2 regions of the Pseudarthrobacter sp. HLT1-7 genome follow, and region 2 is predicted to be linked to the other one. Evidence: predicted binding sites of a transcription regulator. Region 2 holds the regulator's gene; the other holds the start of a gene.
The links. The regulator HrcA, encoded in region 2, represses chaperone genes, less so after heat shock. The targets are predictions, from matches to a motif close to TTNGCACTCGNNNNNNNCGAGTGCNAA.

Region 1: a site for HrcA is predicted at 3,613-3,639, ahead of groES (co-chaperone GroES). Genes of this name have one in related genera too.

The regions. Positions count from the first base shown of each region.
Region 1 is NZ_JBWZCH010000002.1:253,999-274,989, forward strand. It holds gene AC50X6_RS03370 (glutamate--cysteine ligase) at 1-480, opposite strand, end outside; gene AC50X6_RS03375 (shikimate 5-dehydrogenase) at 815-1,672, shown strand; gene AC50X6_RS03380 (THUMP-like domain-containing protein) at 1,785-3,023, opposite strand; gene AC50X6_RS03385 (hypothetical protein) at 3,109-3,543, shown strand; gene groES (co-chaperone GroES) at 3,796-4,092, shown strand; gene groL (chaperonin GroEL) at 4,180-5,790, shown strand; gene AC50X6_RS03400 (DUF389 domain-containing protein) at 5,901-6,869, opposite strand; gene guaB (IMP dehydrogenase) at 7,369-8,880, shown strand; gene AC50X6_RS03410 (hypothetical protein) at 9,195-10,547, shown strand; gene AC50X6_RS03415 (hypothetical protein) at 10,663-11,073, shown strand; gene AC50X6_RS03420 (ABC transporter ATP-binding protein) at 11,114-12,955, shown strand; gene AC50X6_RS03425 (GuaB3 family IMP dehydrogenase-related protein) at 13,309-14,445, shown strand; gene AC50X6_RS03430 (glycerol-3-phosphate dehydrogenase/oxidase) at 14,520-16,271, shown strand; gene AC50X6_RS03435 (PTS sugar transporter subunit IIA) at 16,342-16,830, shown strand; gene AC50X6_RS03440 (SURF1 family protein) at 16,890-17,762, shown strand; gene AC50X6_RS03445 (DUF3817 domain-containing protein) at 17,759-18,271, shown strand; gene guaA (glutamine-hydrolyzing GMP synthase) at 18,446-20,035, shown strand; gene AC50X6_RS03455 (AAA family ATPase) at 20,300-20,991, shown strand, end outside.
Region 2 is NZ_JBWZCH010000008.1:15,078-24,746, reverse strand. It holds gene lepA (translation elongation factor 4) at 151-2,004, shown strand; gene hemW (radical SAM family heme chaperone HemW) at 2,050-3,288, shown strand; gene AC50X6_RS09735 (DUF4870 domain-containing protein) at 3,360-3,779, opposite strand; gene AC50X6_RS09730 (DUF3097 domain-containing protein) at 3,939-4,790, opposite strand; gene hrcA (heat-inducible transcriptional repressor HrcA) at 5,029-6,042, shown strand; gene dnaJ (molecular chaperone DnaJ) at 6,104-7,231, shown strand; gene AC50X6_RS09715 (16S rRNA (uracil(1498)-N(3))-methyltransferase) at 7,234-8,022, shown strand; gene AC50X6_RS09710 (GerMN domain-containing protein) at 8,032-8,928, opposite strand; gene AC50X6_RS09705 (PhoH family protein) at 9,392-9,669, shown strand, end outside.

The sequences.
Region 1 (20,991 bases), on a different contig from region 2:
CAGGCCGTCCAGCACGGGAAGGACCTTGTCCCGGCTGTCGAGGCCGACGTGCACGTGGACGCCGTAGATGACCATCTGGCGGCCCCACCACTGGGTGCGGTCAATGAGCTTCGCGTAGCGAGCTTTGTCGGTCACGGGCTGGAGCTGGGGCGGGCTGAAGGGGTGGCTCCCGGCGCAGAAGATCTCAACACCCATAAGATCAGTGACTTCCCGGACCGCGGCCAGCGAACTTTCCAGGTCAGCTTTCGCTTCCGCAACCGTGGTGCAGATCCCAGTGACCAGTTCCACGGTGTTCAACAGCAGTTCCTGCTTGATGTGGGGGTGCTCGTCGTCCTCGTTCAGCTCGGGATGCCGGGCGGCAACGCCGCGGAGCACCTCATTGGCGACCGAGGACAGTTCGCCGGTTTCCGCATCGACGAGGGCAAGCTCCCATTCCACACCAAGAGTTGATTGCCTTGATGAAGCGAAATCAATCTTCATGTGGTCCCTTCACTGTTCTGCTGTGACGTTGCCGCAACTCCGGCTGGCAAAGTCACGGGCGGAGTCGCCGGACAGTTGGCAGGGCAACGGTGGTCCAAGTCTAGTGCAGGGGCAGCGCCGGGACGGTGGCCAGGTTGCGGCGAAGAAGTGAAAGTGTTCACAAATGGACCCCGGCCGCTTCGGCGCTCAGCGCAATCCTGGCGCGGGCCCCCGCGTCCGCCGCTTGCCCGGTGCGTCTTTACCGCCGCGTCGCCACCGGCTCCGCCGGCCACTGGCCTCTCTGCCGTCGCAGCGCCGCGCCGCCGTTTAGTGCGCGCTGTCGTTTAATGAAGGGGTGCCCATCCTGGATAAAGATATGACCCTGTGCATCTCCCTCTCGGCCCGCCCGAGTAACAACGGGACGCGCTTCCACAACCACTTGTATGGACAGCTGGGCCTGAACTGGATCTACAAGGCCTTTGCCCCGACCGATCTGGCGCAGGCGATCGCCGGCGTGCGCGGCCTCGGAATCCGCGGCTGCGCGGTCTCAATGCCCTACAAGGAAGCTGTCATTGCCCTCGTGGACGTGATGGACCCGTCCGCGAAGGCCATCGACTCGGTCAACACGATCGTTAACGACGGCGGCCGGCTCACCGCCTACAACACCGACTACACGGCCATCGAGGAGCTGCTGCAGCGCAATGCCGTGCCGACTTCGTACTCCGTGCTGTTGAAGGGTTCCGGCGGCATGGCCAAGGCCACCGTGGCAGCGCTGCGGGACGCCGGATTTACGGACGTCACGGTGATCGCCCGCAACGAGGCCGCCGGGCGGACGCTCGCGGAGCTGTACGGCTTCAAGTGGTGTGCGGAACTGGGCTGTGCAGATGCCGACGGCGGTGCCGGCACCGGCATGGCGGACATGCTCATCAACGTCACACCCATCGGTATGGCAGGGAGTGTGGCGGGCGGCCCCGATGCGGGGGCGCTGTCCTTCCCGCAGGAAGCCGTCGACGCCGCGACGGTGGTGTTCGACGTCGTTGCGCTGCCGGCGGAAACTCCGCTGATCCGGGCCGCCCGCGCGGCCGGCAAGACCGTTATTACCGGCGCCGAGGTGGCCACCATCCAGGCGCTGGAACAGTTTGTCCTCTACACAGGCATCCGGCCCAGCGATGAGCAGATCCGGGCCGCCGAGGAGTTTATGCGGGCGCAGTAGACATGGTGCAGTAGACCGGGCGCGGCGGCACGCCCCTGGGGCAGGCCCGGCCCGGGTGCTCCACTCCGTTACCCCTGGACCTCAACCCCCGACGAACCAACCAGAGTGGCTCCTAGACCGGCTCCACCGAGATGGCTACCCGGTCCTCGCCGATCCTGGTGAGGACCAGGGTGGCTGTTTTCCTGGCGGCATTTCCTCCAGTTTTCCCTCCGGACTTGCCACCGGACAGCAGCTGCTTGCGCAGCTCCTCCGGAGTGACCGAGGTGCCGCGTTTCTTGATGTCCAGCACACCGATGCCGTGGTCCTTGACCCAGGCCTTGAGCGACTTGACGTTGTACGGCATCACCTCCAGGACCCGGTAGGCCCGGGCAAACGGGGTGTCCCGCAGTTCCGGGGCGCAGATGTAGGCGATGTGCTCGTCCACGAGGTGCCCGCCCAGCTGGAGGGCGACGTCGGCCACCAGCCCGGCGCGGATGACGGCGCCGTCGGGCTCATAAAGATAGCCCTCGACCGGGCCGACCGGTGCAACCGGGCCGCCGGCAAAGTCCTCAGCGCTGGTGAGTTCCGCCGCACCCTCGGAGCCCAGCAGGAGGGCGGCACGCCTGATCCCGGGGCGCCGGACCGCGTTGAACCACAGCGCCACCTCGGTGACGTCCCCGCCCACCGAGACCCACTGCGCTTCACAGCCACCGGGCACCGCGTCGTGCGGCATGCCGGGGCCCATTTTGACGCCCACGGCGAGTCCGGTGCCGGCCAGGGACTCGACAAAGGACAGCGGCGGCGAGAAGTCTTCCGGGTCCCAGAGCCGTTTGGTGCCCGAGGTGGAGGTGGTGCGACGGGCCGGGTCCAACCAGACGCCGTCGATGCCGTCGAGGGGCACGGAGGTGGCGTCCGAGTGGACGACGGTGGCATTCCGGAACGGGATCAGGTTCATCGTGGCGCAGGCAGCCGTGGTCTCGTCCATTTCCACCGCCGTCACCTGGATATCCAGGGATGCCAGGGCCATCGCGTCGGCGCCGAGGCCGCAGCCAAGGTCCGCGACGTGGGCGACGCCGGCTGCCAGGAACCGCTGGGCGTGCCGGGCCGCGACCGGGAGCCTGGTTGCCTGCTCCAGTCCGGCCTGGGTGAAGATCATCTGCCGGGCGAACTCGCCGAACTTGGCTTCGGCCCTGGTCCGCAGCCGGGACTGGGTGAGCACGGCGGCGACCAGTTCGGGGGAGTGGCCGGCCTTCCGGAGCGAGGCATTCAGCCGGAAGGCATCGTCCTCCCGGTAGGGTCCCAGCGACGCCAGGAGATCCCAGCCCTCGGGATTGAGGAGCGGTGCGATCTGGTCCTGCGGTGCGTCAGCCATGCGATCAAGCCTAGGGCAGACACGGTTGGGGCGCCGTCCGCCCGGTGCGCCCGGTCCTTCCGGTCCGCCCGATAGGGTTGACGGCATGGATGACAGCGGCACGGCGAACAGCGGCACGGACGAAAACTTCCCGAACGACGACGCCGCCGACCAGGACGCCGACGGCGGCCGGCCCGCCCGCCGGGGACTCGCCCCGTACGCCCGGCCGGCTTTGATCGCGGGCAGCGTCATCGCCGTCGTCTGCGTGGCGCTCCTGGTCATCATCTTCTTCCTGGACACTTTCAACGCGACCATCTATTCCGTCGGGGGCCAGGACGTCACGGACGCCACCGACGAGGCACGCAACATCCGCGAGACTTACGCCGCGGCCCGGGTTGGCGGCGTCGTCTTCCTCGGCGCCGGCGTCCTCCTGGCCGCCGCAGGCGCCGTCGTCGTCTACCGCCACCGCAACGAGCGGAGCCCGGACGCGGGCGAAGAAGACGGCGAAGACGTGGACTTCGACGATCTCGGAGAACGGTAGCCGGGGGTATTACCCCGCCCCGATCCGGGCCCGTCCCAGGCTGCGCCGGCGTTCACCCGCAACGAACTTCTGGCACTCGCCTTGACCGAGTGCTAACTCCTTACATAGAGTCATCATTAGCACTCTCCCTAGGAGGGTGCTAACACCTGAAGCCCTATCAGCCAGGCTGCTGCCGGCACCGCGACGACGGTCTGTACGCCATGGCACCGGAGCTTCACAGTCCACGAATTTGCTGACGAATAGGAGAGGTCCTTGTCGGTCTCTATTAAGCCTCTTGAGGATCGTATTGTTGTCCGCCCGCTCGAAGCCGAGCAGACCACGGCCTCCGGCCTGGTTATCCCGGACTCCGCGCAGGAAAAGCCGCAGGAAGGCGAAGTTGTTGCAGTAGGCCCCGGCCGCTTTGACGACAACGGCAACCGCGTCCCGATCGATGTTGCCGTCGGCGACATTGTCATCTACTCCAAGTACGGCGGAACTGAAGTCAAGACCGGCGGCACCGAGTACCTCGTGCTGTCCGCCCGCGACGTTCTGGCGATCGTCGTAAAGTAACTCTCTTGGACCCCCGCGCCGCCGATCCCTCTGGTCCATCCCGGACAGGTCAGCTGCGCGGGGTTCTGTCTTTGAAAGGACAAAACCATGGCAAAGCAGCTCGCGTTTAACGACGCTGCCCGCCGGTCGCTCGAAGCCGGCATCGATAAGCTCGCCAACACCGTCAAGGTGACGCTTGGCCCGCGCGGCCGCAACGTCGTGCTGGACAAGAAGTGGGGCGCCCCCACGATCACCAACGATGGTGTCACCATCGCCCGTGAAGTCGAGCTGGATGACCCGTACGAAAACCTTGGCGCGCAGCTTGCCAAAGAGGTCGCCACCAAGACCAACGATGTTGCCGGCGACGGCACCACCACAGCAACCGTGCTGGCACAGGCCCTCGTCAAGGAAGGCCTCCGCAATGTTGCGGCGGGCGCTGCCCCCGGCGAGATCAAGCGCGGCATCGAGGTCTCAGTCGAGGCCATCGCAGCCCGCCTGCTGGAAAATGCCCGTCCGGTCGGCGGCACCCAGGTAGCCAACGTCGCTTCCATCTCCGCCCAGAGCGACGAGATCGGCGAGCTCCTGGCCGAGGCGTTCGGCAAGGTCGGCAAGGATGGTGTGATCACCATCGAGGAATCGTCCACCACGCAGACCGAACTGGTCCTCACCGAGGGCATGCAGTTCGACAAGGGCTACCTGTCCCCTTACTTCGTCACCGACGCGGAACGCCAGGAAGCAGTCCTCGAAGACGCCCTGATCCTGATCAACCAGGGCAAGATCTCGTCGGTCCAGGATTTCCTGCCGCTGCTTGAAAAGGCACTGCAGAGCTCCAAACCGCTGTTCATCATTGCCGAGGACGTCGACGGCGAGGCGCTCTCCACGCTGATCGTCAACCGCATCCGCGGCACCCTGAACGTCGTTGCCGTCAAGGCGCCGGGCTTCGGTGACCGCCGCAAGGCCATGCTGCAGGACATCGCCACCCTCACGGGCGCACAGGTTGTCTCTGCGGAACTGGGCCTCAGCCTGGACACCGTCGGCCTTGAGGTGCTGGGCACCGCCCGTCGAATCACCGTCACGAAGGACAACACCACCATCGTCGACGGCGCCGGTTCGGCCGAGGACGTCGCAGCCCGGGTTTCCCAGCTGCGCGCCGAGCTGACCCGCACGGATTCCGATTGGGACAAGGAAAAGCTGCAGGAACGCCTGGCCAAGCTGGCCGGCGGCATCGGCGTGATCAAGGTCGGCGCAGCCACCGAGGTGGAGCTAAAGGAAAAGAAGCACCGCATCGAAGATGCTGTCTCCTCGACCCGCGCAGCCCTCGAAGAAGGCATCGTGGCCGGCGGCGGCGCTGCCCTCATCCACGCCCTCAAGGCGCTCGACGAGGATCCGGCCGTGAAGGCGCTCGACGGCGACGCAGCAGCAGCTGTCGGCATCGTCCGCCGGGCACTGACCCAGCCGCTGCGCTGGATCGCCCAGAACGCCGGCTTCGACGGCTACGTTGTCGTCGCCAAGGTGGCCGAATCCGCCGACAACCACGGCTTCAACGCCAAGACCGGCGAATACGAAGACCTGATCGCCGCCGGAGTCATCGACCCGGTAAAGGTTACCCGTGCGGCCCTCCGCAACGCTGCCTCCATCGCGGCCCTCGTTCTCACCACGGAAACCCTCGTGGTGGAGAAGCCTGCCGACGAAGACCAGCACGCAGGCCACCAGCACTAAGCCTGGCCGACGGCGCCCTGACCGGCACCGCAGCTCCACCAGCACATAGAAGAAGGGACCGGACCAGCGCGAGCTGTTCCGGTCCCTCTTTTCGTGACAGGACACTTGAGTCAGTGCCGGGAGCGGAGCGCCCTTCGGCGAAGCCGCAGCGCGGCGTCCCGCGGAAGCCGCCTGGTAATCAGCCGGTAGAAGATCAGGACGGTAACAGCCGCCACCACGATTCCCATGAGATTCAACCCCAGCTGGAGCGCCGATCCGGCCGCCTTCTGGTACTCGCCCAGGACCAGTGCCACAGCCACGAATCCGGCGGCCGGGACCGTCGTGACGGAGATGAAGACGCCCACCAGGGCTGCGGACCGGCGGCTGATCACGGACAGCATTCCGGCGATCCCGGCCAGCACGGCAACGATCAGCGAATAAGGCCCCGGGTGGTAGATGAAATCGACCGCGGAGCCGCGGTCGAGCACGTCGGCGGGAAAAAGACCGAGCGGCACGGACAGCCAGGCCGTGAGGGCCGCCGCGAGCATGGCCACCGGGAAGCCGACGCCGAGCGCGAGTGCCGCGCCGCGGCCGAGCTGCCACTGCCGCCGGACGAGTGCCACCGCCAGGGCCGCCAGCGGGCCGAACTCCGGCCCCACCGCCATCGCCCCGACGATGGCGATGGTCGAATCCGTGACGATGCCGATGGCCGCCAGCTGGGTCGCGAGGACGAGGAACGCCAGGTAACTCCAGGTCAGCCGCGAGTCCTCACCCGTCTGCCGGGACACCTCGTCCCAGATCACGGCGTCGGCACCTTCGCCCGGGGCGGCCGCCTCAGCATGGTCCGCCCGGTCCGAGAGCACCAGCTCCGGCGTGGTGACCGAGATCGAACCCGCTTCCTGGACTTTCAGCGCATGGAGTTTCTCCACCAGCCGCTCCACGGATTCGCGTGCCAGCAGGACCTGGATGACGTCGCCCGGTGGAACGAGGGAAGCGCCGGAATGGCGTGCGACTTCGGCGACGCCGATCTCGCCGGAGCAGCAGTCCACCACAACCGGGGACAACTTCTCCGGGACACAAATTCGCAGTTGCACGATCACGGGCCCACCTCCTTCGACTCCCACCACACTGACATGAAATGCGGTAACCGTATCCCGGTGACGCGGGGGTCCGGCGGGCTTGTATGGGGACCGGTCGTCATCCGGCCTTTTGGAGGGGTTCGGGGGTCACCTGCCCGACGCCCTCGACGGCGGTGAGCATCGCACAACTGTTCCTGCCGGGCTTTGCGGGATCGCGAGGTTCTTCGTGGACCCGTCATCAGGAGCAAGACGGCGGAGGACTCCAGCTCGCGGAGGCCAGACGTCGTCGGTGCCGATATCGCTTTGCTGGACCAGGACCAGGACCCGGATTCCCCATCTGCGCCGGCGGCCGGCGAAGCCCGTGCGGTTGCTCACATTTCCGCCCCGGAATATGGGGATCGCCGCCAAGGTTCTACTATCTATTCAACACTTCTGCACAGGCCATGCCCGTAATGACGGGCTGGTCATCTGCTGCAACCCCTACCCGTGACACCCTGCAACCAAGGTAAGAGGCGCACTCATGACCCAGCCCGGACACGACCCCTTCGGCTTCATCGGCCTGACCTATGACGATGTCCTGCTCCTGCCGGGCCACACGGATGTCATTCCCTCTGAGGCGGACACCTCATCCCGGATCTCCAAGCGCATCACGGTCCAGACGCCGTTGCTGTCCGCCGCCATGGACACCGTCACCGAGTCCCGGATGGCCATCGCGATGGCCCGCCAGGGCGGTCTCGGCGTCGTGCACCGCAACCTCTCGATCGCCGATCAGGCCGACCAGATCGACCGGGTCAAGCGCAGCGAGTCCGGCATGATCACCAACCCGCTGACCATCGGTCCCGAGGCCACACTGGCCGAGCTGGATGAAATCTGTTCGCACTACCGGGTCTCCGGGCTGCCCGTCGTGGACGAGGGAATGCGGCTGCTGGGCATCGTCACGAACCGCGACACCCGCTTCGTGCCGGAGGCTGATTTCCCGCTCCGCCTCGTCAGCGACGTTATGACCAAGATGCCCCTCGTCACCGGGCACGTCGGCATCAGCCGCGAGGAAGCCTCGCACAAGCTGGCCACCAACAAGATTGAGAAGCTCCCGCTGGTGGACGAGCAGGGCCGGCTCAAGGGCCTCATCACCACCAAGGACTTCACCAAGGCCGAGCAATACCCGCTGGCCACCAAGGACGAGGCGGGCCGGCTGCGTGTCGGTGCCGCCATCGGGTTCTTCGGCGACGGCTGGGAACGTGCCATGACCATGATCGACGCCGGCGTGGACGTCCTCTTCGTCGACACCGCCAACGGCCACTCGCAGGGCGTGCTGGACATGATCAGCCGGCTGAAGGCGGATCCCGCCGCCGCCCACGTGGACATCATCGGCGGCCAGGCCGCCACCCGCGAAGGCGCCCAGGCGCTCATCGACGCCGGCGCCGACGGCATCAAGGTGGGCGTGGGCCCCGGATCGATCTGCACCACCCGTGTTGTCGCCGGCGTGGGTGTACCGCAAATCACCGCCATCTACGAATCCGCCAAGGCTGCCATCCCCGCCGGCGTTCCGCTGATCGCCGACGGCGGCCTGCAGTACTCGGGCGACATCGGCAAGGCGCTGGTGGCCGGAGCCGACACCGTAATGCTGGGCTCCCTGCTGGCCGGCTGCGACGAGTCCCCGGGCGACCTGATTTTCGTCAACGGCAAACAGTTCAAGCTCTACCGCGGCATGGGTTCCCTCGGCGCCATGCAGACCCGCGGCAAGAACACCTCCTACTCCAAGGACCGGTACTTCCAGGCGGACGTCTCCGGCGATGACAAGCTCATCCCGGAAGGCATCGAAGGCCGGGTGGCCTACCGCGGCCCGCTGGCCTCGGTGGCGCACCAGCTGGTCGGCGGCCTCCGCCAGACCATGTTCTACACCGGAGCACCGACGATTCCCGAGCTCAAGGCCCGCGGCAAGTTCGTCCGCATCACGCCGGCCGGGCTGAAGGAATCCCACCCGCATGACATCCAGATGACAGTGGAGGCACCGAACTACGGTTCGCGCTAGTCCCCACCCGCTCCCTGACCTGCAAGTCCGCACCGGCTCCCGGCCCTCGCAAGCTCGGGTCGGGGCCCTCGCCGGAGCGGCTCCACGCACCGGCTCCCGGCCCTCGCAAGCTCGGGTCGGGGCCCTCGCCGGAGCGGCTCCACGGCCAGGGAACCCGGCGGGCGTGGCCCCAGGGCAGACGCCGCGACACGCAGGCCATGGGGACCTCTCCCCATGGCCTGTTAGTTTCTGCGCACGGTAGCGTCGAGGGTGAACGGCGGTCCCGGGATTTCCTGGCCCGCGGCCCATTGGCGCCGGCTGTACGGGGATGGCACATGGCTGTTGGATTTCAGGGGGCGGATACTGCCCAGCTCAGGCGGCTGGGCGCCCAGATGGGTTCTTCCGGCCGGATCCTGCTTTCGCAGCTGGGCACCCTGGGCGCCGGTGTGGCGCAGGCGCCGTGGCCGGGGCCCGACGCCGACAGGTTCCGCCATGACTGGCAGTCCGGCCACAGCCGGGCGCTGCGCCAGGCCGCCGCTTTCCTGAACGCAGCGGGCCAGGAACTGGTCCGCAACGCCGACGAGCAGGAGCAGGCCAGCCGGGCCGGCGGATCCGGAGCGGCCGGGGGCCCACTGTCGACGGCGGTGGCCGCACCGAACCCCTCCGCTCTGGCGGGCCTGGCGCCGGCCCGGATCCGGTCCTGGTGGGACGGGCTGGCTGCCGGGCAACGGACCGCCTTCATCGCCCGGTACCCGGTCCTGGCCGGAAACACCAACGGCATCCCGTTCGAAGACCGTATCCGCGCGAACGCCTTCAATGCCCGGCACCGGATCGACTGGCTCGGCAGCTCCGATCAGGAGCCCACATTCAATCCGCTGATCATTGCTGCCGGGTATCCCGCGATGTACGCGAAAGAGCACGACGCGTGGGCGGCGCGGCAGGCGGGTGCGGCCTACCTGCAAAAGGTGGTCGACGGGAAGATCAAACTCGTGGCCTACGATCCGGAGCACAGCGCGATTGTGGAAATGATCGGGGACTACGACGCCGGCACCACGACCGTGGTCACTTACGTACCCGGAACCCGAACGAACGAGCAGTCGTTCTACGGCGGCGGCCCGCAGTCCGTTGCACAATGGCTGGTTGGCGCTGACCCGGCAAAGGGCACAGTCGCCCTGGTCTACAAAGGAACCGAATTTCCCGACGGCCCCTTTGCGGAAGCCTTCTTCGACGAAGCCAAAAGCAACGAATTCGTGGCTGAGACGGCCCCCGCGCTCCGGGATTTCCAGACCGCCGTCGAGCTGGAGAAACCGGCCGGAGCGCAGACCGTTGCCGTCGGCCACAGCTGGGGGCTGCGGAACGTCACCGGGTCCGAGGCCGCCGGTGCCCACTACGACAGGGTCGTTGCCTTGTCGGGAGCCGCGATGCCTCCCGGCTGGACGGCCAGCGCCGGCACCCAGTACTCCAGCTACACGTATCCTGACATCCTGCTGACAGCAGAACTCAGCGGAGTCGGGGGAGAGAACTACCCCATGAAGGAGCCCGCCTTTGAAAAGCATGTCTATGCCCCGCCGGGAGGCTGGAACTGGCAGGAGGCCTACAGCATCGATAACCACAGCCTCATCGCGACGACGGATCCGTTCAATGCGCCCGTCCTGGAAGATGTCCGAAGCGAGATTCATGCGAGGTAGCAGGCGGTGGTCCCCCCTGGCCCGGATGGGGTGCGTGCCTTTGGCCATCAGCCTCGGCCTTGGCCTGGCCGGCTGCGGAACAGAAACAGGAACAGGTCCACAAGAGGGGGAAACGATGTCACCAGCAACGTTGGAAACTGCCAAGTCCAAGCTCCTTGCCGTTCAGCACGAGATCATCGGGATGGTGCCGGCCGATGTGGTCGTCTCGGTTTTCGAGAACGACACCTCGAGCCTGATGCCATGCCGGGGCGAGCAAAAGAAGTGGGTGGGCACCGGCCAGGTCGGGCTGCGGCCGGGCCTCGACCGAACGAAGTTCCTGGACGAGGTTCGGGATTCACTCTCCGGACAGACTGGCTGGTCCGCGACGGATGGCACGGACAACGACGGTAACCGTCGGGTGGACCTCCTCCACAACGACGGCACCCAGTTGCTGGTGTCCTTTTGGGACGATCCGGAGAGCCTCCAGATCGGCAGTTTCAGCGCCTGCTTCGACTTTCCGGAATACCAGTACGGGGAGAAGTACTAGCCGGCATTCACGTGTCGCTGCCCGCAACTAGGCTGGTGGCATGTCCGAACTCGTGCCCGCGCGTGAACCGACGCGCAAGCTGGCGCTGAGGCCCTACGCCCGGGCCGTCGCGCAAGTGCTGCGCGTAAGCTTTCGGGCCTCGCCCGCCGCCGTCGTGATGAAAGTGGCAGGCTCGCTGATTTCGGCGCTGCTGCCGCTGGTCACCACGTACTTCGCTGCCCTGACCACGACGGCGCTCGCGGCCGCCTACTCCGGCGACGCCGCGGCCGGCCGGCAGGCGATCATCTACGTCATCATCACGGCAGTGCTGGGCCTCTTCTGGGGGGCTTTCAGCAGCGTGGACCGCTACATCCAGCAGCTCATGAGCTTCAAGGTGGGCGCGATTGTCGGCGACCTCATGTATGAACGGTTCCTTGCCCTCGAATTCTGGCGCTACGACGACAAGGAAACGGTCGACCTGTACGACCGTGCCAAGCGCTTCTCCGATTCCTACGCCAGGGTCCTGGACCGGATCGCCGCCATCTTCACTCAGCTGGCCTCGGTGATCCTCGCGATCGGGGCGCTGCTGCTGGTCAGCTGGTGGATAGCCCTGATCGTCCTCGTGGCGATCGTGCCGAGCGTCTACCTGCAGTTCAAACTCTCCCGCGAACAGATCGCGCACTGGAACACCCAGATTGACTCCCGCCGCCAGCGGCGGATGATCGAAACCAACCTCCTGCGCCCCCAGCACATCGCCGAGATGCGCCTCTATGGGATCGTCGGCTACCTGATGGGACTGCGCTCGCGGCTGCGGGACGCCGACGAGAAGCGCCGGCTGGATTTTCAGAAACGCTACATCCCCAAGCAGCTCGCCGCCGACGCGCTGCAATACGGGGCCGAGGTTGTGTCGCTGATCTGGGTGGTGGGCCAGATCATCGCCCGCGCGCAGCCGGTGGGCCAGTTCCTCTACGTCCAACAGATAGTCAGCCGTGCGCTCTCCACCGCCAACAGCCTCGTGTCCTCGCTCAGCTCCATCGACGAGGACCTCGCGAACCTCAAGGACTACGAGCTGTTTATGGCCCTGCCGGTGCACTCCGACCACGCCCCGCCCCTGCTGGAGTCGCCCGGGACGGTGGAGCTGCGGGACATCCGCTTCACCTACACCGGCAGCGAACTGGAGGTCATCAAAGGGATCTCGCTGACCATCCGAGAGGGCCAGCACATCGCCATCGTGGGGGAGAACGGTGCCGGCAAGTCCACCCTGATACGCGTCCTGGCCGGACTCTACCGGCCGGATTCCGGGCAGGTCATGCTCGACGGCGTCGACCTCGCCGCCGTCGACGTCACCTCCTGGCACCGCCATCTGGCTGTGCTGAGCCAAGAGTTCCTCAAGTACGAGTTCGCCACCGCGGCGGAGAACATTTTCTTCGGCGACGTCGACTCGCCGCGGGACGATGAGCGGATCCGCCGGGCCGCCGGCGCCGCGGAGGCCCTGTCTTTCATCAACAAGCTGCCCAACGGCCTGGACAACCACGTCAGCAACTGGATGGAGGATCCGCGCGGGCGGAAGGGCAGCGGGCTGTCAGGCGGGCAGTGGCAGCGCCTGGCGATGGCCCGGAACTTCTACCGGAACGCCTCGTTCATGGTGATGGACGAGCCGACCTCGGCCATCGATGCCCTCGCCGAGCACCGCATCTTCAGCCGGCTCTTCGCCGACCGCAGCAGCACCATCATCGCCATCAGCCACCGGCTCGCGACGATCGAGAAGGCGGACATCGTCTACATGCTCGAGGACGGCAGGCTTGTGGAGCAGGGCACCCACAAGGAACTCGTCGCCCTGCGCGGCCGCTACTTCCGGATGTTCGAGTCCCAGCTCACGGTGGATGACATCGGAGGCGTCTGACCGCTCGAGGTGTCTCACCGCTCAATTGGGGGTCCGCCGCCACGGGACATGCCCTCCGCTCACCCTGTCCGCTGGACATAGCGCCCATATGTCCGCTCCCGGGCACGAAGAATGGACATGCACCCTGCCTGCGGCGTCTGCGGGACATGATGCCCATAGGTGATGTCCAGGCGCCCACTCCCGGGTGCGAAGAATGGGCATGTCCCTTGCCTGCCGCGTCGGCCGGACATGATGCCTGTATGTCCGCTCCCGGGCACGAAGAACGGACATGTCCACCCGGGGACCGAGGGCACGCCCATTCCTCGTGCCTCGGCCGGCGCGGCCCGGCTGGCCGGGTCAAGTAAAGTGGGGACGTGACTTACGAGATTGAGCTTGGCCGTGGCAAGCGTGGGCGTCGTGCCTACTCCCTGGACGACATTGCGATCGTCCCCAACCGACGAACGCGTGACCCCAAGGACGTATCCGTAGCCTGGCAGATCGACGCCTATAAGTTCGACATGCCGGTCATCGCGGCGCCGATGGATTCGGCCATGTCGCCGGAGACCGTCATCGCCCTGGGCCGCCTCGGCGGGCTCGGCGTTCTCGACCTCGAGGGCCTCTGGACCCGGTATGAGGACCCGCAGTCGGTCCTGGACCAGATCGGTGCGCTGCAGGACGAGACCAACAGCCCCGCCGTCACCCGGCGCATGCAGGACCTCTACCAGGCGCCGATCCAGCCCGAGCTGATCACTTCGCGGCTCGCCGAGATCCGCGCCGCAGGCGTCACAGTCGCCGGTTCCCTCACCCCGCAGCGGACCCAGGAACACTACAAGACGGTCCTGGCCGCCGGCGTCGACATCTTCGTGATCCGCGGCACCACCGTCTCGGCTGAACACGTCTCCAAGGACGACGAGCCGCTGAACCTCAAGCAGTTCATCTACGAACTCGACGTCCCCGTCATCGTCGGCGGGGCCGCCGGCTACACCCCGGCGCTGCACCTCATGCGCACCGGCGCCGCCGGCGTGCTGGTCGGCTTCGGCGGCGGCGCCACAAGCACCACCCGCCGTGCCCTCGGCATCCACTCGCCCATGGCCTCCGCCATCTCCGACGTGGCCGCTGCCCGCCGCGACTACATGGATGAGTCCGGCGGCCGCTACGTCCATGTGATTGCCGACGGCGGCATGGGCTCCTCCGGCGACATCGTCAAGGCCATCGCCATGGGCGCCGACGCCGTGATGCTGGGCAGTGCCCTCGCCCGCGCTGAAGAGGCCCCGGGCAAAGGCTGGCACTGGGGCCAGGAGGCGCACCACCTCGAACTTCCCCGCGGCGACAGGGTCAATGTGGGCACTGTCGGACCGCTGAAGGAGGTCCTGTTCGGTCCGGGCCACCACACCAACGGAACGTCCAACCTGATCGGTGCGCTGCGCCGTTCGATGGCGACTACCGGCTATTCGGACCTGAAGGAATTCCAGCGGGTCGACGTCGTCGTCTCGCCGTACGCCGGCAACTAGACGCCCCCTGCCCATCCGGGGAAGTTGGAAGTAGTGTGGTGCACTACGAGCTTTGATCCGGATGGAGGCGTGACATGAACAGTTATCCCGGCGGTTCACCCAAGGCAGGCGGTGCCCTTGGTCCTGCGGAACGCGAAGCGTCACTCGCGGTACTCAGGGGCACCACCAGTCCGGGGAAGGAACTCGACATCCTCATTGTCGGCGGCGGCATCGTCGGCACCGGCGCCGCCCTGGACGCAGTCACGCGCGGCCTGAGCGTCGGCATCGTCGAGGCGAACGACTGGGCTGCGGGCACCTCCTCCCGCTCCTCGAAACTGATCCACGGCGGCCTGCGCTATCTGGAGATGCTTGATTTTGCGCTCGTCAAAGAGGCGCTGCACGAACGCGGCCTGATCCTCTCGGTGCTCGCCCCGCACCTGGCCCGGCCGGTGCCGTTCCTGTATCCGCTGACCAAACCCTTCTTTGAACGGCCCTACGTCGGCGCCGGAATCGCCTTGTACGACGCCATGTCCATCTCCAGCGGCCAGCGCCGCGGCGTGCCGTTCCACAAACACCTGAGCCGCCGGGGCACGCTGCGGGCGGCGCCGAGCCTCAAAGACGACGCCTTCGTCGGCTCCATCCGGTACTACGACGGACAGGTCGACGACGCCAAGTACTGCGCCAACCTGGTCCGCACCGCGGCTTACCACGGCGCCCACGCGGTGAACCAGACGTCAGTGGTCTCCTTTCTCCGGGAAGGCGAACGCGTGGTTGGCGCCAGGGTGGTCAACCATGAGGACGGCTCCACCTTCAATATCAGGGCCAAGCAGGTCATCAACGCCACGGGCGTCTGGACGGACGAAACCCAGGCCATGGTGACCGACCGAGGTCAGCTCAAGGTCCGCGCCTCCAAAGGCATCCACCTCGTGGTGCCGCGGGACCGCTTCCAATCGACGGTGGGGCTGATCCTGCGGACCGAAAAGTCCGTTCTTTTCGTCATCCCTTGGGGCCGGCACTGGATCATCGGCACCACGGATACCGACTGGCACCTGGATAAGGCCCACCCGGCGGCGTCCAGCAAAGACATTGACTACATCCTTGAACATGTGAACAAGGTTCTGAAACGCCCGCTCACCCGCGAGGACGTCGAGGGGGTCTATGCCGGGCTCCGCCCACTACTGGCCGGCGAAAACGACTCCACCGCCAAACTGTCGCGCGAACACATCGTGGCTCACCCGGTCCCCGGCCTCGTGGTGGTGGCCGGCGGCAAATGGACCACCTACCGGGTTATGGCCAAGGACGCCGTTGACGAGGCGACCCGCAGCATGGACGAGCGCGTTCCGCCCAGCTGCACGGAATCCATTCCGCTGCTGGGCGCCAGCGGATTTAAAGCCGCGTGGAACAAACGGAACCGGATGGCCGAGGAGACCGGCGTCCATGTGGCGCGGATCGAGCACCTGCTCAACCGTTACGGTTCGATGACCCCGGAGGTGCTGGCTCTCATCACCGAGAACCCGGAACTGGGCGAACCGCTGCCCGGTGCTGACGACTACCTCGCCGCCGAGGCCGTGTACGCAGCTTCCCACGAGGGCGCCCGCCACGTGCAGGACGTGCTGACCCGCCGGACCCGTGTATCCATTGAGGCCTGGGACCGTGGTGTGTCCGCGGCGCCGGTAGTCGCTAAACTGATGGGAGATGTCCTCGGCTGGAGCGATGCGCAGCGCGAGGGCGAAATCAAGCACTACCTGGCCCGGGTCGACGCCGAACGGCTCAGCCAGGAGCAGCCGGACGACGAATCCGCCGACGCCGCACGACTGGGTATCGAGGACATCGTTCCGTTGCGCTGACGGGCCGCGCTGACGGTCAGCCAACTGGCTGCCGGTCGGTGCAGCGACGCCAACTTCGAAGGGATACCTCTTGGCGGAACCACTGGACCGGTATGACGCCGAGCTCACCACCCCTGGAATGGTGATCCTCGAGATGGACGCCACCGACAAGCTCGACGCTGCCTCCCAGCTCGCGGAGAGGATGCACGCCGCCGGACGTATCTCCGATCTTTCGGGATTCCTCCGGCACGTCAACGCCCGGGAACACCAGCTGGCCACCGGGCTGCCGGGCGGAATCGGATTGCCGCACGCCCGCAGCGAATTCGTCTCCCGCACGTCCATCGCCGTCGGCATCACCAAATACGGCAAGGCCCTTGACTTCGGCGCTGCCGACGGTCCGGCCACGGTGGTCCTGCTGATCGCGACGCCGGCCAGCTCCTTCTCGGAGCACCTGGAAGTGCTGGCCACCCTGGCCCGGTCCTTGTCCAAGGAATCGTTCCGCGAGTCGCTCCGCCGGGCCTACGACCCCGAAGTGATCGCGGAACTCATCAACTCCAGCCTCGTCTTTTTCGACCACTGAAAAGTGGGCCCGGCAGGACCGTTTCGTTGTTCTACATGCGGACGAAGTACGGTTAAGGGGTGCTGAAAACTGCCCTCAAACCCCGCTGGATCGCAGGCCTCGTGTTTGCGATCGTGATTTCAGGGATGTTTGTGCTGCTGAGCCAATGGCAGTTCGGCCGCTCGACGCAGCCGGAGGCACCCGTCGCCACCACCACCGAGGAACGCAAACCGCTGACCACGGTGCTGCAGCCGGGGGACTTCTTCCCCGGTTCGGTCGCGGACCAGATGGTCACCGCCACCGGCAGCTATGATCCGCAGAAGCAGGTCCTGGTTCCCGGCCGCCTGAACAACGGCGCCAAGGGCTACTGGATTGTGGCGGCCTTCGCCGTCAAGGATGCGCCCGTCCTGACCGGGGCCGGAGCCTCGCCGCAGACCTGGATCCCGGTGGCCCGCGGCTGGGTTGCCGACCCGGCGGACGCCGTACGGCCGCCGTCGGGCAGCATCGAACTGACCGGCCGGCTGCTGCCCTCCGAGGCCCCGCTGGCAAAGACGGATGCCGGCCCCGGGCGGGCCAGCGCCGTCTCCGTCGCCGAGATCATTAACATCTGGGAAATCAGCAGCTACCCCGGCTTTGTCGCCGCGAGCTCCGAGGTTGCCGGCGGCAGCGATGTCGGTGCCGCGGCGTCCGGCGGAGAACTCAAGCCCCTCAACATCGGCACCCAGCCGCCGCCCCAGCAGTTCAACTGGCTGAACCTCTTCTACGCCGCCGAGTGGGTTGTCTTCGCCGGATTCGCGCTGTTCATCTGGTGGCGGCTGGTCAAGGACGACTACCGCCGGGAACGTGAGGACGCACTGGATGAGGAGCAGGAAGCCGCCGGCGCACGGGCTGCCGGCGGCGCCACCGAGTCGCATCCGAACCTTCAGCCCACCGACCCGAAAGTCCAACCATGATCGAGCCCCAGCCGGCCGTCCAGCCGCAGCAGTCCAACGCAACGGGAAGCGCGCGCGGCAAGAAGCGCCGCTTCGGCGGAACCGAGGCCCAGATCCGCTCCGCCCTCAAGTTCTACAAGGTACTCGCGTACCTGACGGGCAGCATGCTGCTTCTGCTCTGCGGGGAACTCATCGCCCGGTACGCGTTCGGCCAGTACCTGTTCGCGGGCGGCACGGACGCCGTCACCGGGCAGCCCCACTTCTTAGGATTCGCTGACGCCGAGCCGGCCGGAGTCCTCGGCGGCGTGAACCTCTCCGTCGCGGTCCTGATTGTGCACGGCTGGATGTACGTCGTGTATCTCATCTCCAACTTCCGGCTGTGGTCGCTCATGCGCTGGCCATTTGCCAAGCTCATCATCCTGGCACTCGGCGGCGTTGTGCCGCTGCTGTCCTTCTTCGTGGAGAAGAAGTTCCACGCCGAGGTGGAAGCGGAACTGGCCGCGAACCCGCAGGCGCCGAAGCGCTACTGAACGGCCCCCGGCTCAAGGCGCATCCCGCCGTCGTCCGCCCTGATCTTCCTCCGCGGCGGCGTGTTCCCCTCCAGGCCCGGCTCCGGTGTGAGTTCGCTTACCCGGCGGCCGGTTCCGGGGCCGGACCGGCATCCCGATGTGCGGGCGGACGGCGGCGCAAAGTAGGCTGGGACGGTGACTATTCCCACTGCATCCCAGACGTCCCACAGGCCCGTGCTGGTTGTTGACTACGGTGCCCAGTACGCGCAGCTGATCGCCCGCCGCGTCCGGGAAGCGAATGTGTATTCGGAAGTGGTTCCGCATACCTACAGCACCGAGCAGTTGCTGGCGAAGAACCCGGCCGCGATCATCCTTTCCGGCGGCCCCGCAAGCGTCTACGCCGAAGGCGCCCCAGGCGTCGGCGCCGAGCTGTTCGAGGCCGGCATCCCTGTCCTCGGCATCTGCTACGGCTTCCAGGCCATGGCCAACGCCCTCGGCGGCAAGGTGGCCCGGACCGGACTCCGCGAGTACGGCGCCACCGAGACCACCATCATCGGTGAAGGCCGCTCCATCCTCGCGGGCATGCCCCAGCACCAGAGCACCTGGATGAGCCACGGCGACTCCGTCCACGAGGCGCCCGATGGCTTCGAGGTCCTCGCGACGACGGCCGGCGCCGAAGTGGCAGCCTTCGCCAACGAAGAAAAGTGCCTTTTCGGCGTGCAGTGGCACCCCGAGGTGAAGCACTCGGCCTACGGCCAGCAGGTCCTGGAAAACTTCCTGTTCAAGGGCGCCAAGCTGGAACCGAACTGGACCGCGGGAAACATCCTCGACGAGCAGATCGAGCGGATCCGCGCGCAGATCGGTGACGCCCGGGTCATCTGCGGCCTCTCCGGCGGCGTCGATTCCGCCGTCGCCGCCGCCCTCGTCCAGCGCGCCGTCGGTGACCAGCTGACCTGCGTGTTCGTGGATCACGGCCTGCTGCGCGAGGGTGAAGCCGAACAGGTGGAACGCGACTTCGTTGCCGCCACCGGCGTCAAGCTCTATGTCGCCAACGAGCAGGAGCGCTTCCAGTCCGCGCTGGCCGGCGTCAGCGACCCGGAAACCAAGCGCAAGATCATCGGCCGCGAATTCATCCGTGCCTTTGAGGAAGCCGAGCTGGCCATCATCGCCGAGGCTGCGGCCCACGGCGAGAAAATCAAGTTCCTCGTCCAGGGCACCCTGTACCCGGACGTCGTCGAATCCGGCGGCGGCGAAGGTGCAGCAAACATCAAGAGCCACCACAACGTGGGCGGACTGCCGGAAGACCTGCAGTTCGAACTCGTCGAACCCCTGCGGGCACTGTTCAAGGACGAGGTCCGTGCCGTGGGCGCTCAGCTTGGCCTGCCGCAGGAAATCGTGGGACGCCAGCCGTTCCCCGGCCCCGGCCTCGGCATCCGGATTGTCGGCGAAGTCACCAAGGAGCGGCTGGACCTGCTGCGCAAGGCGGACGCCATCGCCCGCGCGGAACTGACCGCCGCCGGCCTGGACAACGAGGTCTGGCAGATGCCGGTGGTGCTGCTGGCGGATGTCCGCAGCGTCGGTGTCATGGGCGACGGGCGCACCTACGGCCACCCGATCGTGCTGCGCCCTGTGTCCTCCGAGGACGCCATGACGGCGGACTGGTCACGGCTGCCGTACGATCTGCTGGCCCGGATCTCGAACCGCATCACCAACGAGGTGGACGGGGTCAACCGCGTGGTGCTGGACGTGACCAGCAAGCCGCCGGGAACCATCGAGTGGGAATAGCGCCGGCGTAAACGGGCCGGTAAATGGGCCCGTGACACGGCCGGTCTCCGCTGGGGGCCGGCCGCTTCGTGTCCGGGCTGCCAGGAGTCTCCGGACCGGGTTTGGGCCGGAGCCGGGATCCTGTGAATTCGGCCCAATTTGGGTCCCGCCAGTGTTGCGGACTCTCACCGGGGCCGGATTCGGGCTACCCTCGAAAGCATGCCGGTATGGTCCAGGACGTCCCGCGCGAGTACAAAACACGCGAGCACAGAAAAGAAGGCAGCAGTGTCAGTTGGTCAAGGCCACCCCGAGGGTTCCGAGGAGCTCCGGAAATGGCTGTCCGGGCTGAAGCCCGTCACGGGAGCAGACACGATGCTGCGCTTCACCAAGACCCCTGAGGGTTCCATCGACCTGACCCACGCGCATCCGTCCGGCCTGGCCCAGCTGATGGCAGGGCGCCGCACCCGGCTGTCCACCCTGATCCGCGACCGCCAACAGTACATCGTGGCGGCCGGAGCCTCCCGTAACCTGCGGTCCAAGATCTTCGAACTCGCCAACGACCGTGGCATTGATGCAGGCTACTTCTCGGCGGGCACGGTCGTTTGGACCTCTGCCGTGGGGGGCAAGCCGCAGCGGGTCTCCGCTCCGGTCATGCTGGCGGCGATCTCGCTCACCATGCGCGCGGGCGAAGACGACTACGAACTGCAACTCACCGAACAGGCCAGGATCAATCCGGCCCTGGTCCGCCACCTAAAGACCATCCACGGGATCGTCTTCGACGTCAACGCCGTGACCCGGATGGCGTACAGCACCGCACGGTACGACCCGCAGCCGGTCATGGACCGGCTGGGCACACTCATCCAGCCCATCCACGGCGCCGAGGTTGAATACAACCTTCTGGTTTCCACCTTCGCCGATCTTTCCGGCAACCTGGATGACCCGTGGATCAACGAGAACAACGCGCTCGTGACCGCCTT
Region 2 (9,669 bases):
GCGACTGCGGCTGTCCCGTCGTGCCGGCGGTCGTGCGCTCCGGGCGGCCCGGACGTGGGAGACTATAGGAACGAGAAATGCGGCACGTTGCTGGATGGCGAAACATCAATCCGCGCGAAGCCGCGGAAATGCCAACAGTAAGGACCCTGCGTGTCTCCCATGGCCCGCACCGCCCCGGTGCCCGCGGCAACGGATCCGGCCATCATCCGGAACTTCTGCATCATTGCGCACATTGATCACGGGAAGTCCACACTGGCCGACCGGATGCTCCAGTTCACCGGCGTGGTCCAGTCCCGTGACATGAAGGCCCAGTACCTGGACCGCATGGACATTGAGCGCGAACGCGGCATCACCATCAAGTCCCAGGCTGTCCGGATGCCGTGGGAACTTGACGGCATCGGCTATGCGCTGAACATGATCGACACCCCCGGCCACGTGGACTTCACCTACGAGGTCTCGCGATCACTCGCGGCCTGCGAAGGCGCGGTGCTCCTGGTGGACGCGGCCCAGGGCATCGAAGCCCAGACCCTCGCCAACCTCTACCTGGCGATGGAAAACAACCTCACCATCATCCCGGTCCTGAACAAGATCGACCTCCCGGCCGCCCAGCCCGAGAAGTACGCGGCGGAACTGGCCAACCTGATCGGCGGCGACCCCGACGACGTGCTCCGCGTCTCCGGCAAGACCGGCATGGGTGTCGAGGTGCTGCTGGACAAGATCGTCCGTGACCTGCCCGCCCCGGTGGGTGACCCCAACGCCCCCGCACGCGCCATGATCTTCGACTCGGTCTACGACACGTACCGCGGTGTGGTCACCTACGTCCGGGTGGTTGACGGCATGCTGCATCCCCGCGAACGCATCCAGATGATGTCCACCCGTGCCACCCACGAACTCCTCGAAATCGGGGTCAGCTCCCCGGAGCCCACCCCGTCCAAGGGCCTCGGCGTCGGCGAAGTGGGCTACCTCATCACCGGGGTGAAGGACGTGCGCCTGTCCAAGGTGGGTGACACCGTCACCAATCTGGCCAAGCCTGCCACCGAATCACTCCCCGGCTACGCGGACGCCAAGCCGATGGTCTTCTCCGGCCTGTATCCCCTGGACGGCACGGACTATCCGGTGCTCCGCGATGCGCTGGAGAAGCTGATGCTCAACGATGCCGCGCTGGTGTACGAGCCCGAGACGTCCGCCGCGCTGGGATTCGGCTTCCGGGTGGGTTTCCTGGGCCTGCTGCACCTGGAAATCACCCGGGAGCGGCTCGAACGGGAATACAACCTGGACCTGATCTCCACGGCCCCCAACGTGGAATACGAGGTGACGCTGGAGGATAAGAAAGTCGTCCACGTCACGAACCCCAGCGAGTACCCCAGCGGTAAGATCGCCGAAGTCCGCGAGCCGATGGTTTCCGCCACCATCCTCGCGCCGAACGAATTCGTCGGCGCCATCATGGAACTGTGCCAGAGCCGGCGCGGTGTAATGGGCGGCATGGACTATCTTTCCGAGGACCGGGTGGAAATCAGGTACCGTCTGCCGCTGGCCGAAATCGTCTTTGATTTCTTTGACATCCTCAAATCCAAGACCCGCGGCTACGGGTCCCTGGACTGGAAAGCCGACGGCGAGCAGGCGGCCGATCTGGTCAAGGTGGATATTATGCTCCAGGGCGAGCAGGTGGACGCTTTTTCCGCGATCACCCACCGGGACAAGGCCTATGCCTACGGCGTGATGATGACGGGCAAACTGCGCGAACTAATTCCGCGGCAGCAGTTCGAGGTACCCATCCAGGCTGCCATCGGCTCCCGGATCATTGCCCGCGAAAGCATCCGCGCCATCCGCAAGGACGTGCTCGCCAAGTGCTACGGCGGTGACATCACCCGGAAGCGCAAACTGCTGGAAAAGCAGAAGGAAGGCAAGAAGCGCATGAAGATGGTGGGCCGCGTCGAGGTACCGCAGGAAGCATTCATCGCCGCACTCACCACGGACGAGTCCAAGGACAAGGCCAAGAAGTAGCGGTGCCTGCTATGACTGCTGCCGCAACGCAGGCCGGCCCGGGCAATGCCTAGCGCACTTCCGCTGGGTGACCCGGCGCCGTCGGACGGGCTCCTGCCGGCGCAGGCGCTGGAGGGCGCCGCGGCCCGGGCTTTCGGGCTCTACGTGCACATCCCGTTCTGTGCCGTCCGCTGCGGCTACTGCGACTTCAATACCTATACCGCCACGGAGCTCGGCGGCGGGGCATCCCAGGACGCCTACTCCGGCACCGCCGTCGCGGAAGTCGACTTCGCGGCGGAGGCCCTGAAGAGCAGCGGCCTGCCGCCGCGCCCGCTCAGCACGGTCTTCTTCGGCGGCGGGACGCCCACGCTGCTGCCCGCGGCGGACCTCGCCCACATCCTCGCCGCCGCGATCGCGGCGTGGGGCCTGGCGCCCGGCGCCGAGGTCAGCACCGAAGCGAACCCGGACTCCGTCACGCCCGAATCCCTGAAGCTGCTCGCCGCCGCCGGCTTCACCCGCGTCTCCTTCGGCATGCAGTCGGCGGTCCCGCACGTGCTGAAGATCCTGGACCGCACCCACACACCCAGCCGAGTGCCCCGGGCGGTGCAGTGGGCCCGCGACGCCGGCCTCGCCGTGAGCCTGGACCTGATTTACGGCACTCCGGGGGAGTCGGCCGAGGACTGGCGCTACTCGGTGGAAACGGCACTGTCCTACGGCCCGGACCACATCAGCGCTTACGCGCTGATCGTCGAGGACGGCACCAAGCTCGCCGCCCAGATCCGCCGCGGCGAAGTTCCGGGAATCGACGACGACGACCACGCCGCCAAGTACGAACTGGCCGACGAACTCATTTCCGCCGCCGGGCTTGCCTGGTACGAGGTCAGCAACTGGTCCCGCACCCCGGAGCAGGCCTGCCGCCACAACCTCGCCTACTGGCGGGGGGATGACTGGTGGGGGATTGGTCCGGGGGCGCACTCACATGTGGGTGGCGTGCGCTGGTGGAACGTCAAACACCCCACCGCCTACGCAAACCGGCTGGGTTCCGGACTCTCGCCCGCCGCGGGGCGGGAGACGCTTGATTCCGCGACCCGGAACGTGGAGCGCGTCATGCTCGGGGCCCGGCTGAACCCAGGGCTGGAGATCTCCGGCCCTGGCGGGCTGGGGGACACAGGTCGCCACGCCGTCGCCGGACTCATCGCCGACGGCCTCGTGGACCCGGCCGCCGCCTTCAAGGGCCGCCTGGTGCTGACGCTGAAGGGACGGCTGCTCGCCGACGCCGTGGTGCGCCGCCTCCTGCCCGACTGAGGCCGTCAAACGTGGGCCCACGCCCGCAGGGTTCCCTGGCCGGGCTTGCGAGGTTAGGGTGCGGGTGGGGACTACTTGATCCAGCGAAGGTTGAACTCGTAACGGTGCGGCTGGCCCCGGTTGACGTGGATGCCGGCCGCTACCGAGAAGCACGTCACAGCAATCCAGATGACCGTGGCGAGCACGGCGAAGACATTGCCCACCACCGGCACGAAAACCAGGAGATTGGCGATCACCGCGGCGATCGTCGGGGGCAGCGTGAAGTTGAGCGCCTCCTTCGACTCCTGCGCCGTGAACGGGCCGCGGTCCTTGAAAATCAGGTAGACCAGCAGCGACGGAACGCAGCCCAAAATGCCGCCAAAGTGCGCCAGGGTGGCCCACTGCCGGTCCTCATTTGCCGTCAGCGGCAGCGCATTTGCGGGAACGCCTTGATAAGGGGGTTGGCCATGGCCGGCCTGGGTGCCCGGCTGTTCGCGTGCGTTATCTGCCACGGGTTCGTCCTTCGGATTGCGGTGATGCCTTGGAGCCTGGAAGTTCGCAGGCCGCGGTAGAAGCGCAGCCGACGTACCAAGAATACGTGCTCGGACGGCCAAACGAAGATCAGGGTCCGCGAACGGTGCTGCCCGGCCGCGATCGCGCGGTGAGAAATGTCAGGGCACGGTGAGGAAGTCGATGACCTCTTCGACCCGGCCCAGCAGGGACGCTTCCAGATCGGCGTAGCTGCGGACGGCGCCGAGGAGCCTCTGCCAGCCCAGGCCGACATCCTCCTTGGTGCTGTGCGGCCAGCCGAATGCCGTCAGGATGCCGGTCTTCCAATCCACGCCGCGGGGGATCACGGGCCACTGCTCGATGCCCAGCACTGCGGGCCGGATGGCCTGCCAGACGTCCACATAGGGGTGGCCGACGATCAGGACATTGCCCTTGGCCCCGGGCGAGGCCATTACGGCGTCGGCAATCCGTGATTCCTTGGACTCAGGCACGAGGTGGTCCACGAGCACGCCGAGACGGCGGCCGGGACCGGGCCGGAATGCCGCCACCGCGCCCGCGAGGTCGTCAATGCCGTGCAGTGGCTCGACGACGATGCCCTCCACCCGGAGATCGTCGCCCCAGACCTTCTCGACGAGTTCGGCGTCGTGTTTTCCTTCCACCCAGATCCGGCTGGCTTTGGCGACTTGGGCCCGCTGGCCCCCCACCCGGACCGAACCGGACGCCGTGCGCGTGCCTCCCGCCGGTACCGGGGCGGGCCGCGGCGCCGGCGGCGTCAGCCGGATCGGCCGGCCTTCCAACAGGAAGCCGAAGCCGAGCCGGAAGGACCGCGACCTGCCCCGGCGGTCCTCCAGCGCCACAACATGCATCCCGCCGGACTTCTCCACCCGCGTGACGGCGCCGACCCAGCCGGACTGCACGTCCTCGAGCACCATGCCGCGTTCCACCGGTACCTCGGGCAAACGGGTCTTGGCGGGGGCGGACAGGTCCTGGGGGCCCCAGTTCTGGTACGACATCTGTTACACACTGCTTTGCGCTTGGAATGATAGGGCGGGGTGTGCCCGAAAACACGAGCCCCGGGAACAACGCCTGGAGCGAATTCAATGCTAACAACGCGGCGACTCATATTAGACTTGTTAGCACTAAGGCATGTCGAGTGCTAGCCGCGGGCCGCTCGGGCCCGGCTGGAAACGAACGGCCGGGCCCGCTGCCCGGGCCGGCAGCGAATGCAGGACCGTCGATTGGAGGTGCAGTGTGAGTGAACCGCGCAAACTCGAAGTGCTGCGCGCCATCGTCGAGGACTATGTCCACTCGCGTGAACCCGTCGGATCCAAAGCGCTCGTGGACAGGCACCACCTGGGCGTGTCCAGCGCCACGATCCGCAATGACATGGCGGCACTTGAGGATGAGGGCCTCATCACGGCCCCGCACACCAGCGCCGGACGGATCCCCACAGATAAGGGATACCGGCTCTTCGTGGATCAGATTTCCGCCGTCAAGCCGCTCTCCCAGGCCGAACGGCGAGCCATCCAGGCGCTGCTGGAGGGATCCCAGGACCTCGACGACGTCCTGGACCGGACGGTGCGGCTCCTTGCCCAGCTGACCAACCAGGTCGCCGTCGTGCAGTACCCCCACCTCAGCCGGGCCAGGATCCGGCACATCGAATTCGTCCTGCTCGCGCCCCGTAAGGTGCTGGCGGTCCTGATCGCTGATACCGGCAAGGTGGAGCAGCGCGTGATCGACGTCGGGCAGGACGTCGGCGACGAGGCCCTCGCGGAGCTGCGGACCCGGTTCCTGGGCAGCCTCTCTGGCACCCCGTTGAACCTGCTCCCGCAGTCGCTGCTCGCCGTCATCGCCGGCTGTCCGCCTGTCCGGCGCAGCGCAGCCCAGGCGCTGGCCCGCGGGCTGGAAGCCCTTGCCATCAGCAGCCGCGAGGAGCGGATGGTCATGGCCGGGACCGCCAATCTGGCCCGGTCCACCGTGGACTTCCCGCTGAGTATCGGCCCGGTGCTGGAAGCCCTCGAGGAGCAGGTGGTCATGCTCCGCCTGCTCAGCGATATGGCGGCGGACCCGCGCGGCGTGACGGTGAGCATCGGCCGGGAGAACCCGTATGACGGGCTCGCGGAGGCATCGGTGGTCGCGACGGGGTACGGGCCCGATGCCACCGCCAAGGTGGGCGTGCTGGGTCCCACCCGGATGGACTATCCCACCTCCATGGCCGCCGTCCGTGCGGTGGCCCGCTACCTTTCAAGGATTCTCGGGCCCTGACGGACCGACACCAGACTTCTTGCCCCCAACAGGTAAGTACAACCAGGAAGAGATACAAACTTTGAGCAGCCATTACGACGTTCTTGGAGTCTCCCGCGAGGCAACGGGAGAAGAAATCAAGAAGGCTTACCGCAAGCTGGCACGGAACCTCCACCCGGATGTGAACCCGGGGGAGGACGCCTCGGACCGTTTCAAGTCCGTCACCCATGCCTACGAGGTGCTCTCCGATCCGCAGAAACGCCGGATCTATGACACCACAGGAAACGAGAACGGCACCGACAACGGCTTCGGCGGCGGCAGCTACTCGGGCCAGGGATTCGCCTTCCAGGACATCTTCGAGACGTTCTTCGGTGCCGGCGGCCAGGGTGGCCCGGCGTCACGGATCCGCCGCGGCCAGGACGCCCTGATCAGCGTCCGGATCGACCTCCGCGACGCGGTGTTCGGCATCAACAAGAAGCTTGAAGTCGACACGGCCGTCACCTGCCCCACCTGCGAAGGCTCCTGCTGCCGCGCCGGCAGCCACCCGGAGCGCTGCGACATCTGCGGCGGCAGCGGCCAGGTCCAGCGCGCCGTGCGCTCCATCCTCGGCCAGGTCATGACGGCGGCCCCCTGCGGCAGCTGTGAAGGCTTCGGCACCGTCATCAAGGACCCCTGCAACGAGTGCAACGGGCAGGGCCGGATCCGCAGCCGCCGTTCCCTCACGGTCAAGGTCCCCGCCGGCGTAGCGACCGGCACCCGCATCCAGCTGTCCGCACAGGGCGAGGCCGGTCCTGCCGGCGGACCCTCCGGCGACCTGTACGTGGAGATCCGGGTCAACAACGACGCCACCTACGTCCGCGACGGCGACGACCTGCACGCGAGCCTCAACATCCCCATGACAGCTGCCGCTCTCGGCACCGAGCTCAACCTTGATACCTTTGACGGCCAGCACGGCATCGACGTCAAGGCCGGGACCCAGTCCGGCGAGGTCATCACCCTGCGCGGCCTCGGCGTCACCCACCTGCGCGGCTACGGGCGCGGGGACCTCAAGGTCCATCTGCAGGTTGACACCCCCGCCAGGCTCGACGCCGCCCAGGAGGACCTGCTCCGGCAGCTCGCCAAGCTCCGCGGCGAGCAGTTCACGGAAGGCAAGCTCGCGGCCAGCGGAGGCGTCTTCGCCAAGCTCCGGGACCGGCTCGGTAACCTGTAACGGTGAGCAACCCGGTCTTTTTCGCGGCCCCGGGAACCCTTGACCGGCAGGTCCCCGGTTCCACTTTCGTCCTCGACGGCGCCGAGGCCCGCCACGCGGTCACTGTCAGGCGACTCGCGGTGGGGGAGAGGGTCGACATTGCCGACGGCGCCGGCCGGCGCCTGACTGGCACTGTCACCGCCGTCGCCGCCGGTGAGCTGACGGTGGAATGCAGCGGACTCACCGTCGAGTCCCGGCCGGTCATCCGGCTGGTGCTCGTACAGGCCCTCGCCAAGGGCGACCGGGACGAGCTCGCGGCCGAGACCGCGACCGAGCTGGGGATCGACGCCGTCATTCCGTGGCAGGCCGAGCGCTCGATCGTGCGCTGGAAAGCCGAGCGGGCGGCCAAGGCCCACGCCAAGTGGCAGTCCGTCGTCACGGCAGCAGCCAAGCAGGCGCGCCGTGCCTGGATTCCTGACGTCCGGTCCTTGGCCGACGCCGCCGGTCTGCAGGCGGCCGTGGCTGCGGCTGATCTCGCCGTCATCCTGCATGAGGACGCGGTGCGTCCCCTGCGTCCGGTGCTGGAGGCCTGGCAGGCGCGCCTCGGCGACCGGCCGCCAGGCGAAGACACCAACGGCGCGCTCGAGGTTTTGCTGATCGTTGGGCCCGAAGGCGGCATCAGCCCCCGGGAGGTGGCCCGGCTCTGCGACGCGGGTGCCGTGACCGCCCTACTGGGGCACCACGTGCTGCGCTCATCCACCGCCGGTCCGGCGGCCACCGTGCTCGCGAGCGACATCCTGGGCCGTTGGTAGCAGGAGACGCTATTGGACGCTGAACCCGCGGGTATCAGCAAACAGGCCCCGGGCCGGGTTGCCGTCCCCAAGCTGGGCAACACTGATTTCGTAGTTTCCCGGACCCAGGTTCACTGACAGGCTGAAGGCACCGGACTGGCCGGCCTCCGCCGAGGCGGCCGCGGTGCCGTTCAGGTAGGTGGTCTTGGCGCTTCCGTCGATCCGGAAGATCTCCCAGCGGAGTTTGCCGCCCGGGGCGGTGCTCCGGCCGGAGACCTTGACGGTGCCGTCCTCCACTGGAGTGCCCTCCTGGGGATCAAGGATCCACACCGGGGCGACCAGGCCCGCGCTGCGCGACATCGGAGTGCCGAGCCTGACACGGTTGAAAGCGACGTAGTCGGTGTGCCCGTCCACGAGCACCACGACCTGGACCTGCTGGCCGGAGTCGATCAGGCCCGCGCTGGCGGCGGCCGCCGTCGCGGTGTAGACGAGTTGCTGGATGGCCCGCTCGGCCATCGCGGCGTCGACGTTGGCGTTGAAAGCGTCAGCCGAGACGTCCACCGTAATCACGTTCTTGCCGGAAATGGAGCTGGCAAGTTTCTTGGGGTTCTGCCACGGGGTGAAGAAGTCCGGATCCAGCGGCTTCTGGGACATCATCACCCGGAGAGCCTGTGTGACAGGGTTTTCCTGCTCCGGAACATCGCGGAACTCGCGGTACAGGAAGGTATTCTCGTCGCTGCGGCCGATCCAGTACACCGGAGCCTTATTGGAGGCCTGCGTGGTCTCCAGCGGCGCGCTGGTGCTCGGGGCGCCCGGGGAGGCCGCGCCGTTCAGGACCGAGGGGGTGCTGGGGTTGCTGCTGCCGGGCTGGGGAGTGACTACGCAACCGGACAGGCCGAGCGCCGCTGGCAGCACCAGCAGCAGCATGCCGGACCGTATCCGCCTGCCGGCTGCCGTCTGTTCAACTCCACGCTGCCTGATTGCCGCTGTCCTCTTCTGCTTGTCGATCCTGCTTGTCGATCCTGCTTGCCGTCGGGCGGGACCGCTGTTCCGTGGCCCGTCCGTCCTGGCAGCGGCCGATTTCCAGCATGGCACAGCGGCGCGGTACGGCACCGTGGTTTGGGACCGGGCCGGGGAACTGCAACGGGAACGATATGAGGCCGATACGAAGTTGATACCAAAAACCGGGAACAGGGCCCGACGGCGGCGACCAGTCCGGCCCGGCGGCGGCCGGTGCCGCCTGCCGCGGCGCCGTGCGGCGCGCCACGCTGGCGTAAGATGGGAGGACCCTGAGGGACCGGAACCAGGAGGCGGACACCGCCGTCGGGCCGGATCAGGGGGACAGACTATTTCCGAGCTGGAGGGGACCAGAGGCCCGCGGGCCAACACCATGACTGAAGCAGCGAACAGCAAGGCCCGGATCAGCGCCGGAGGGCGCCCCGCAGGAGACTTTCCCCACTCCCTTCCAGGGCTGCGGACGGAGGTGGTCCTGTTCGACAACTCCGACCAGATGGTCCAGTCCCTCGGCAGTCATGACGAAGCCCTCCGTTTCATCGAGATCCAGTTCCCCGCCGTCGACTTCCATGTCCGCGGGAACGAGCTCTCGATCAGCGGGCCGGCGGCGGACGTGCCGCGGATCATGCGGCTGCTCAATGAGGTGCGCGAGCT